DNA from 2 places in the Streptomyces sp. SudanB182_2057 genome. Region 1 is predicted to be linked to the other one. Evidence: riboswitches for the same ligand, from Rfam matches in the RefSeq annotation. Region 1 holds a riboswitch; the other holds the start of a gene.
What was found. A riboswitch is a leader RNA that binds a small molecule or an ion and turns the genes downstream of it on or off. The one in region 1 is predicted to bind glycine.
Positions count from the first base shown of each region.

Region 2: it holds a riboswitch for glycine, as region 1 does, so the genes downstream of both, gcvP (aminomethyl-transferring glycine dehydrogenase) here and gcvT (glycine cleavage system aminomethyltransferase GcvT) in region 1, are expected to answer to the same signal.

Region 1 is NZ_OZ186798.1:2,794,062-2,797,457, reverse strand. It holds gene glyA (serine hydroxymethyltransferase) at 1-415, opposite strand, end outside; gene gcvH (glycine cleavage system protein GcvH) at 429-806, opposite strand; gene gcvT (glycine cleavage system aminomethyltransferase GcvT) at 944-2,062, opposite strand; glycine riboswitch at 2,104-2,217, opposite strand; glycine riboswitch at 2,218-2,323, opposite strand; gene ACSURM_RS11815 (AAA family ATPase) at 2,501-3,169, shown strand; gene ACSURM_RS11810 (enhanced serine sensitivity protein SseB) at 3,236-3,396, shown strand, end outside.
Region 2 is NZ_OZ186798.1:6,873,726-6,877,121, reverse strand. It holds gene gcvP (aminomethyl-transferring glycine dehydrogenase) at 1-1,893, opposite strand, end outside; glycine riboswitch at 2,068-2,162, opposite strand; gene ACSURM_RS30550 (PRC-barrel domain-containing protein) at 2,282-2,653, shown strand; gene ACSURM_RS30545 (DNA polymerase IV) at 2,575-3,396, opposite strand, start outside.

The sequences.
Region 1 (3,396 bases):
GCTTGCCGGAGAAGTTCAGCCGCATGCCGTGGGTGAGGTGGCCGCCGTGCGCCAGGTCCAGGCCGAGGATGGTGTCCCCGGGCTGGGCCAGCGCGAACAGGGCCGCCTGGTTCGCGGAGGCGCCGGAGTGGGGCTGCACATTGGCGTACTCGGCGCCGAACAGCTCCTTGACCCGGTCGATGGCGATCTGCTCGGCCACGTCGACGTGCTCGCAGCCGCCGTAGTAGCGACGGCCCGGGTAGCCCTCGGCGTACTTGTTGGTGAGGACCGAACCCTGCGCCTCCATGACCGCGAGCGGCGCGAAGTTCTCGGAGGCGATCATCTCCAGCGTCGACTGCTGGCGGCTCAGCTCGGCGTCGACCGCGGCGGCGATCTCCGGGTCCAGCTCGTGCAGGGGCGTGTTCAGAACAGTCATGGGGTACGACTCCTCAGCCGGCGGTGAAGGCGGTGTACTCGTCGGCGGAGAGCAGCTCGGCCGGCTCCTCCGTGACGCGTACCTTGAACAGCCAGCCGCCCTCGAAGGGGGCCGAGTTCACCAGCGACGGGTCGTTGACGACGTCCTCGTTGATCTCGGTGACCTCACCCGTGACCGGCGAGTACAGGTCGGAGACCGACTTGGTGGACTCCAGCTCGCCGCAGGACTCGCCCGCGGTCACCGTGGAGCCGGCCTCGGGGAGCTGGACGAAGACGACATCGCCGAGCGCGTTGGCCGCGTGCTCCGTGATGCCGACCGTCGAGACGCCCTCCTGGGCGTCCGACAGCCACTCGTGCTCCTTGCTGTAGCGCAGCTGCTGGGGGTTGCTCATGGCCTGAATTCTCCTGTACGCGCGGGAGTGATGGTGACGGGGGGACTGAGGAAACCGCTGGTGAGCGGGCGAATGTGCGCAGGCTCACGCGCCGCCCTCGGGCCGGTGCCCCGGGCCGGAGCGGGCGCGGGCGGCGGTTACTTCTGGCGCTTGTAGAACGGCAGCGCCACGACCTGGTACGGCTCGTGGGTGCCCCGGATGTCCACGCCGACGCCCTCGGTGCCCGGCGCCGCGTGCGCCGCGTCGACGTAGGCCATGGCGATCGGCTTGCCCAGGGTGGGGGAGGGGGCGCCCGAGGTGACCTCGCCGATCACCTGGCCGCCGGCCACCACGGCGTACCCGGCGCGCGGCACCCGGCGGCCCTCGGCGACCAGCCCGACCAGCACCCGGGGCGGGTTCTGCCCGGCCCGCTCGGCGGCCTCGGCCAGCGCCGCGCGGCCCACGAAGTCGCCCTCCTTGTCGAACTTGACCACGCGGCCCAGCCCGGCGTCGAAGGGGGTCAGGGAGGTGGTCAGCTCGTGCCCGTACAGCGGCATGCCCGCCTCCAGGCGCAGCGTGTCCCGGCAGGACAGCCCGCACGGGACCAGGCCGACGCCCGCGCCGGCCTCGGTGAGCGCCTGCCACAGGCCGACGGCGTGCTCCGGCTTCACGAACAGCTCGAAGCCGTCCTCGCCGGTGTACCCCGTGCGGGCGATCAGCGCCGGGACGCCGGCGACCGTGCCGGGCAGCCCGGCGTAGTACTTCAGGCCGTCCAGGTCGGCGTCGGTGAGCGACTTCAGGATGCCGGGGGACTCGGGGCCCTGCACGGCGATCAGCGCGTAGGCGTCCCGGTCGTCGCGGACCTCGGCGGCGAAGCCGGCCGCGCGCTCGGTGAGGGCGTCCAGCACCACCTGGGCGTTGGAGGCGTTGGCCACGACCATGTACTCGGTCTCGGCCAGCCGGTAGACGATCAGGTCGTCCAGGATGCCGCCGTCGGCCTGGCAGATCATGGTGTAGCGGGCACGGCCGACCCCGACCGAGGCGATGTTGCCGACCAGGGCGTGGTTCAGGAAGGCGGCGGCCTCGGCGCCGGTGACGGTGATCTCGCCCATGTGGGAGAGGTCGAACAGACCGGCCCGGGTGCGCACGGCGAGGTGCTCGTCGCGCTCGGAGCCGTAGCGCAGGGGCATGTCCCAGCCGGCGAAGTCGGTCATCGTCGCGCCCAGCGAGCGGTGCACGGCGTCGAGCGCGGTATGACGGGGTTCGGTACTGCTCATCGGTCGGTCGTCTCCCAGGGCAAAGGACGGGCGAGGAACGTTCCTCCCCATCTGTCATCGGAACCTGAGAGGTTCGCCGCCACCGCCACGAGGACGATCACGGCTTGCACCTTGGGTGGAGCCGCCGGCGACGGCGGCCCGCTTTTCAGATGTGCCTCGCCCGCGCGGTAACGGGGCCTGAGAGATTCAAGGGAGGGACTTGCTCCTTCGGCGCCCCAGGCGGCCCCGAGGGGGGCCCGGGAACTCTCCCGCGCGGATTCAAACGGCCGGTATGCAGTTGGCGGGCTCATCATTGCACGCCACACCCCGGCCATCCAGAGCGTGCCGCTCGTGACCGACCTGTGGCCGTACGCACACGAACCGCCGACCGTTCTCCATTACCTTTCCTTTACACGAAACGGGCATGGGATCGATCGAGCCCTCGGGAGGACGATCACGGTGAACAGGACCTCGGCCTACGCCGCCCACGCCGGCCTCGCGGTGCCGGGACAGCCCTCCGCGGCGGTCCGCGAACGCGGCGCGGACCGCCCCGCGCCGGTCGTCCGCGATCTGCGCGACCGCGCCGGCCGCAGCCCGCACGCCCTGCTCTTCGGCCCCCGTGACCTGGTGGTCGTCACCGGCCTGCCCGGCAGCGGCAAGTCCACCCTGATGCGCCGCGCGGTCCCCGGCCGCCGCGTCGACTCCCAGGACACCCGGGACCGCTGGCAGGCCCGCGTCCCCGGCTTCCTGCCGTACGCGCTCTACCGCCCCCTGGTCCGCCTCGCCCACTACGCCGGACTGCGCCGCGCCCTGCGCACCGGGGAGGGGCTCGTCGTGCACGACTGCGGCACCCAGCCGTGGGTGCGCGCCTGGCTGGCCCGCGCGGCCCGGCGCCGGGGCGGCACCCTGCACCTGCTCCTCCTCGACGTCAGCCCCGAGACCGCCCGGCGGGGCCAGCGCGAGCGCGGCCGGGGCGTCTCCCGCTACGCCTTCCGCCGCCACCGCCGCGCCACCGCCCGGCTGCTGCGCGCGGTGGAGAAGGGGCAGTTGCCGGCCGGCTGCGGCGCGGCGGTGCTGCTGGACCGGGACGCGGCGGACGTCCTCGCCCGCGTCGGCTTCACTCGGTGAGGCACTGTCACAGCCACCCGCTAGCCTTCATGGTCACAGCAGTGGTTCCCAGCAGGCGGTAGGCACATGGACTTCCCGGCGGACTTCCCGGCACAGGCGCACCCGCACCCGCACGGCGGTTGGCCCGGCAACGAGCTGGAGGAGGTGTTGTCGGCCTCCCTCGGCATCCCCGCGGCGGGCGGCCGGATCGTCGAGGTCCTCGGCCGCAGCTTCCTGTGGATCCCGCT
Region 2 (3,396 bases), 4.1 Mb from region 1:
GATCTCGCCGTCCTCGGCGGTCTTGACGACGACGACCTTCATGCCGGCCATCACGGCGCTGGCGGCGTTGGTGCCGTGCGCGGAGGACGGGATCAGGCAGACGGTGCGCTGGTCGTCGCCGTTGGCGCGGTGGTAGCCGCGGACGGCGAGCAGACCGGCCAGCTCGCCCTGGGAGCCGGCGTTCGGCTGGAGGGAGACCTTGTCGTAGCCGGTGACCTCGGCGAGACGGTCCTCCAGCTCGCGGATGAGGGTGAGGTAGCCCTGCGCCTGCTCGGCGGGCGCGAAGGGGTGCAGCTGCCCGAACTCGGGCCAGGTGACCGGCTCCATCTCGGTGGTCGCGTTGAGCTTCATGGTGCAGGAGCCCAGCGGGATCATGCCGCGGTCGAGCGCGTAGTCGCGGTCGGCCAGCCTGCGCAGGTAGCGCAGCATGGCGGTCTCGGAGCGGTGCTGGTGGAAGACCGGGTGGGTGAGGTAGTCGTCGGTGCGCAGCAGCGCCTCGGGCAGGGCGTCCTCGGCGGTCGCGTCCAGCGCCTCGATGTCGGCCTCGGCGCCGAAGGCGGACCAGACGGCGTCCAGCCCGGCCCGGTCGGTGGTCTCGTCGCAGGCCATGGAGACGTGGTCGGCGTCGACCAGCCGCAGGTTGACGCCGTTGTCCCGGGCGGCGGCGACGATCCCGGCGGCCTTGCCGGGCACGCGCGCGGTGACCGTGTCGAAGAAGGCGCCGTGGACGATCTCGACACCGGCGGCCTTCAGGCCCTCGGCGAGGAGGGTGGCGTAGCGGTGCGTGCGCCGCGCGATGGTCTTCAGTCCCTCGGGCCCGTGGTAAACGGCGTACATGCCGGCCATGACGGCGAGCAGCACCTGCGCGGTACAGATGTTGCTGGTGGCCTTCTCACGGCGGATGTGCTGCTCACGGGTCTGCAGCGCGAGCCGGTAGGCCTTGTGGCCGTCGGCGTCGACGGAGACGCCGACCAGGCGGCCGGGCAGGCTGCGCGCGAACTTCTCGTGTACGGCCATGTAGCCGGCGTGCGGACCGCCGAAGCCCATGGGCACGCCGAAGCGCTGGGTGGTGCCCACGGCGATGTCCGCGCCCAGCTCGCCCGGCGAGGTCAGCAGGGTCAGGGCGAGCAGGTCGGCGGCCACCGTCACCAGGGCGCCCAGCTCGTGCGCCTGGTCGATGACGGGCTTGAGGTCCCGTACGGCACCGGAGGCGCCCGGGTACTGGAGCAGCACGCCGTTGATCTCGCGCTCGGCGATCTCCGCCGGGATGCCGGCGGACAGGTCGGCGACGACGACCTCCACGCCGGTCGGCTCGGCGCGGGTCTCGATCACGGCGATGGTCTGCGGCAGCGCGTCCGCGTCGACCAGGAACAGGCCCTTCTTGTTCTTGCCCATGCGCCGGGACAGGGCCATCGCCTCGGCGGCCGCCGTGCCCTCGTCCAGCAGGGAGGCGCCGGAGGTGGGCAGCCCGGTCAGCTCGGCGACCATCGTCTGGAAGTTCAGCAGGGCCTCCAGACGGCCCTGGGAGATCTCCGGCTGGTACGGCGTGTAGGCCGTGTACCAGGAGGGGTTCTCCATGACGTTGCGCAGGATGACGGGCGGGGTGAAGGTGCCGTGGTAGCCCAGGCCGATCATGGAGCGCAGGACCTGGTTGCGGTCGGCGAGCGAACGCAGTTCGGCGAGCACCTCGGCCTCGGTGCGGGCGCCCGGCAGGTCCAGGGAGTCGGCGTTCTTGATCACATCCGGGACCGCGGCGGCGGTCAGTTCGTCCAGCGAGCCGTAGCCGACCTGCGCGAGCATCTTGGCCCGCGCCTCCTGGTCGGGCCCGATGTGGCGCTGCTCGAACGGGATGCCCGCTTCGAGTTCGGAGAGCGGAATGCGATGGGCGGTCATTGCGGAGGCCTCCTGGTCTGACGCGACCTGCGAGGGGCACCCCGGCACGGGCACCCCGACGGCCTCCCCCTCTGTCATCTGCACCTGAGAGCTTCACCGGACACCCGTGGGCTCCGGCTTTCACCGTCGGTGAGGGCGGGAGCCGTCGACACCCGCCCTGCTTTCCAGAGTGACCTCGTCCGTGCGGTACGTGAGCCTGAGAGATTCCGGGGAGGAGTTGCTCCTTCGGCGCCTCCGAGGTGGTCGGAGGACTCTCCCGCGCGGGGTCAGCAGCCGCTGTCAGCCTACCAGCGAGGTCAATGGGGCAGCCTTCGAGTGGCCGCCGCCTCCAATGTGCTCTTTCGTAGTGCTTACGGATGAGTTGCGACCACGTGGAGGGAGAGGGAGCGTGCAGACCGACATCGATCCGCGCAGCCTGATCGGCCGCAAGGCGTTCGACCGCGAGGGCACCAAGATCGGCACGATCGACGAGGTGTACCTGGACGACGCGACCGGCGTGCCAGAGTGGGCGGCCATACGCACCGGACTGTTCTCCCGGGACGCCTTCGTGCCCCTGGAACCCAGCGAACTCGTCGACGGCACCCTGCGCGTCCCCTTCGACCGCGCCCTGATCAAGGGCGCACCGGACGTCGGCGTGGGCCGCCATCTCTCCCCCGAGCAGGAACTCCGGCTCTACCACCACTACGGCCTCGACACGGCCTCCCCTCCCCCGCTCCCCGACCACGACTTCGGCAGGCTGGCGGGCTCCGAAGAAACCTGACCACGCTCCTCCCGACCCCTGGACTCCTCCGGGGTCCGGGGCAAAGCCCCGTGCCGGTCACTGTCGGGCGGACCGAGAAGGGCGGACGGGCGGGAAAGGTCCGCGACCAACGGCAACGGGTCCGCGGACGCCAGCGCGGGATCGTCGACAGCAAAGGTCCGCACCCGCCCCGGCTCCGACTGAGGCGTCTCGAACCGCACCGTCACCCTCCCCAGCCCGCTCCCCTGCACCCAGCCGGGCCCGTACTCGGCGTGCCGCACATCCTGCCCGGCCCGCCAGTGCCGCTCCGCGGCCTCCGGCTGCTCCGTCTCCGCCTCGACGGCGGCCTCGTCCGGCTCCTCCACCACCGGCACCGGCATGGCCTGCGCGAACAGGTCCTCCTGGGTGTAGTCGGCGAGCCCGGACACCCCGACCCCGAGCAGCCGGACCCCGCCGGTGGTGTCCACGGAGTCCAGCAGCCGCGCCGCCGCCTCGCGGATGACGGCGGGATCGTCCGTGGGCCCTCTGAGCGTCTCGGAACGGGTCAGGGTCGAGAAGTCGTACCGCCGTACCTTGAGCACGATGGTCCGCCCGGACAGCCCGGCCCCGCGCAGCCGCCGCACGCACCGGTCGGCCAGCCGCTGCACCTCCAGGCCGACCCGCACCCGGTCGTGGATGTCCACGTCGTACGTGTCCTCCACCGACACCGACTTGGCCTCCCGCTCGGCCACCACCGGCCGCTCGTCCCGGGCGTGGGCCATCGC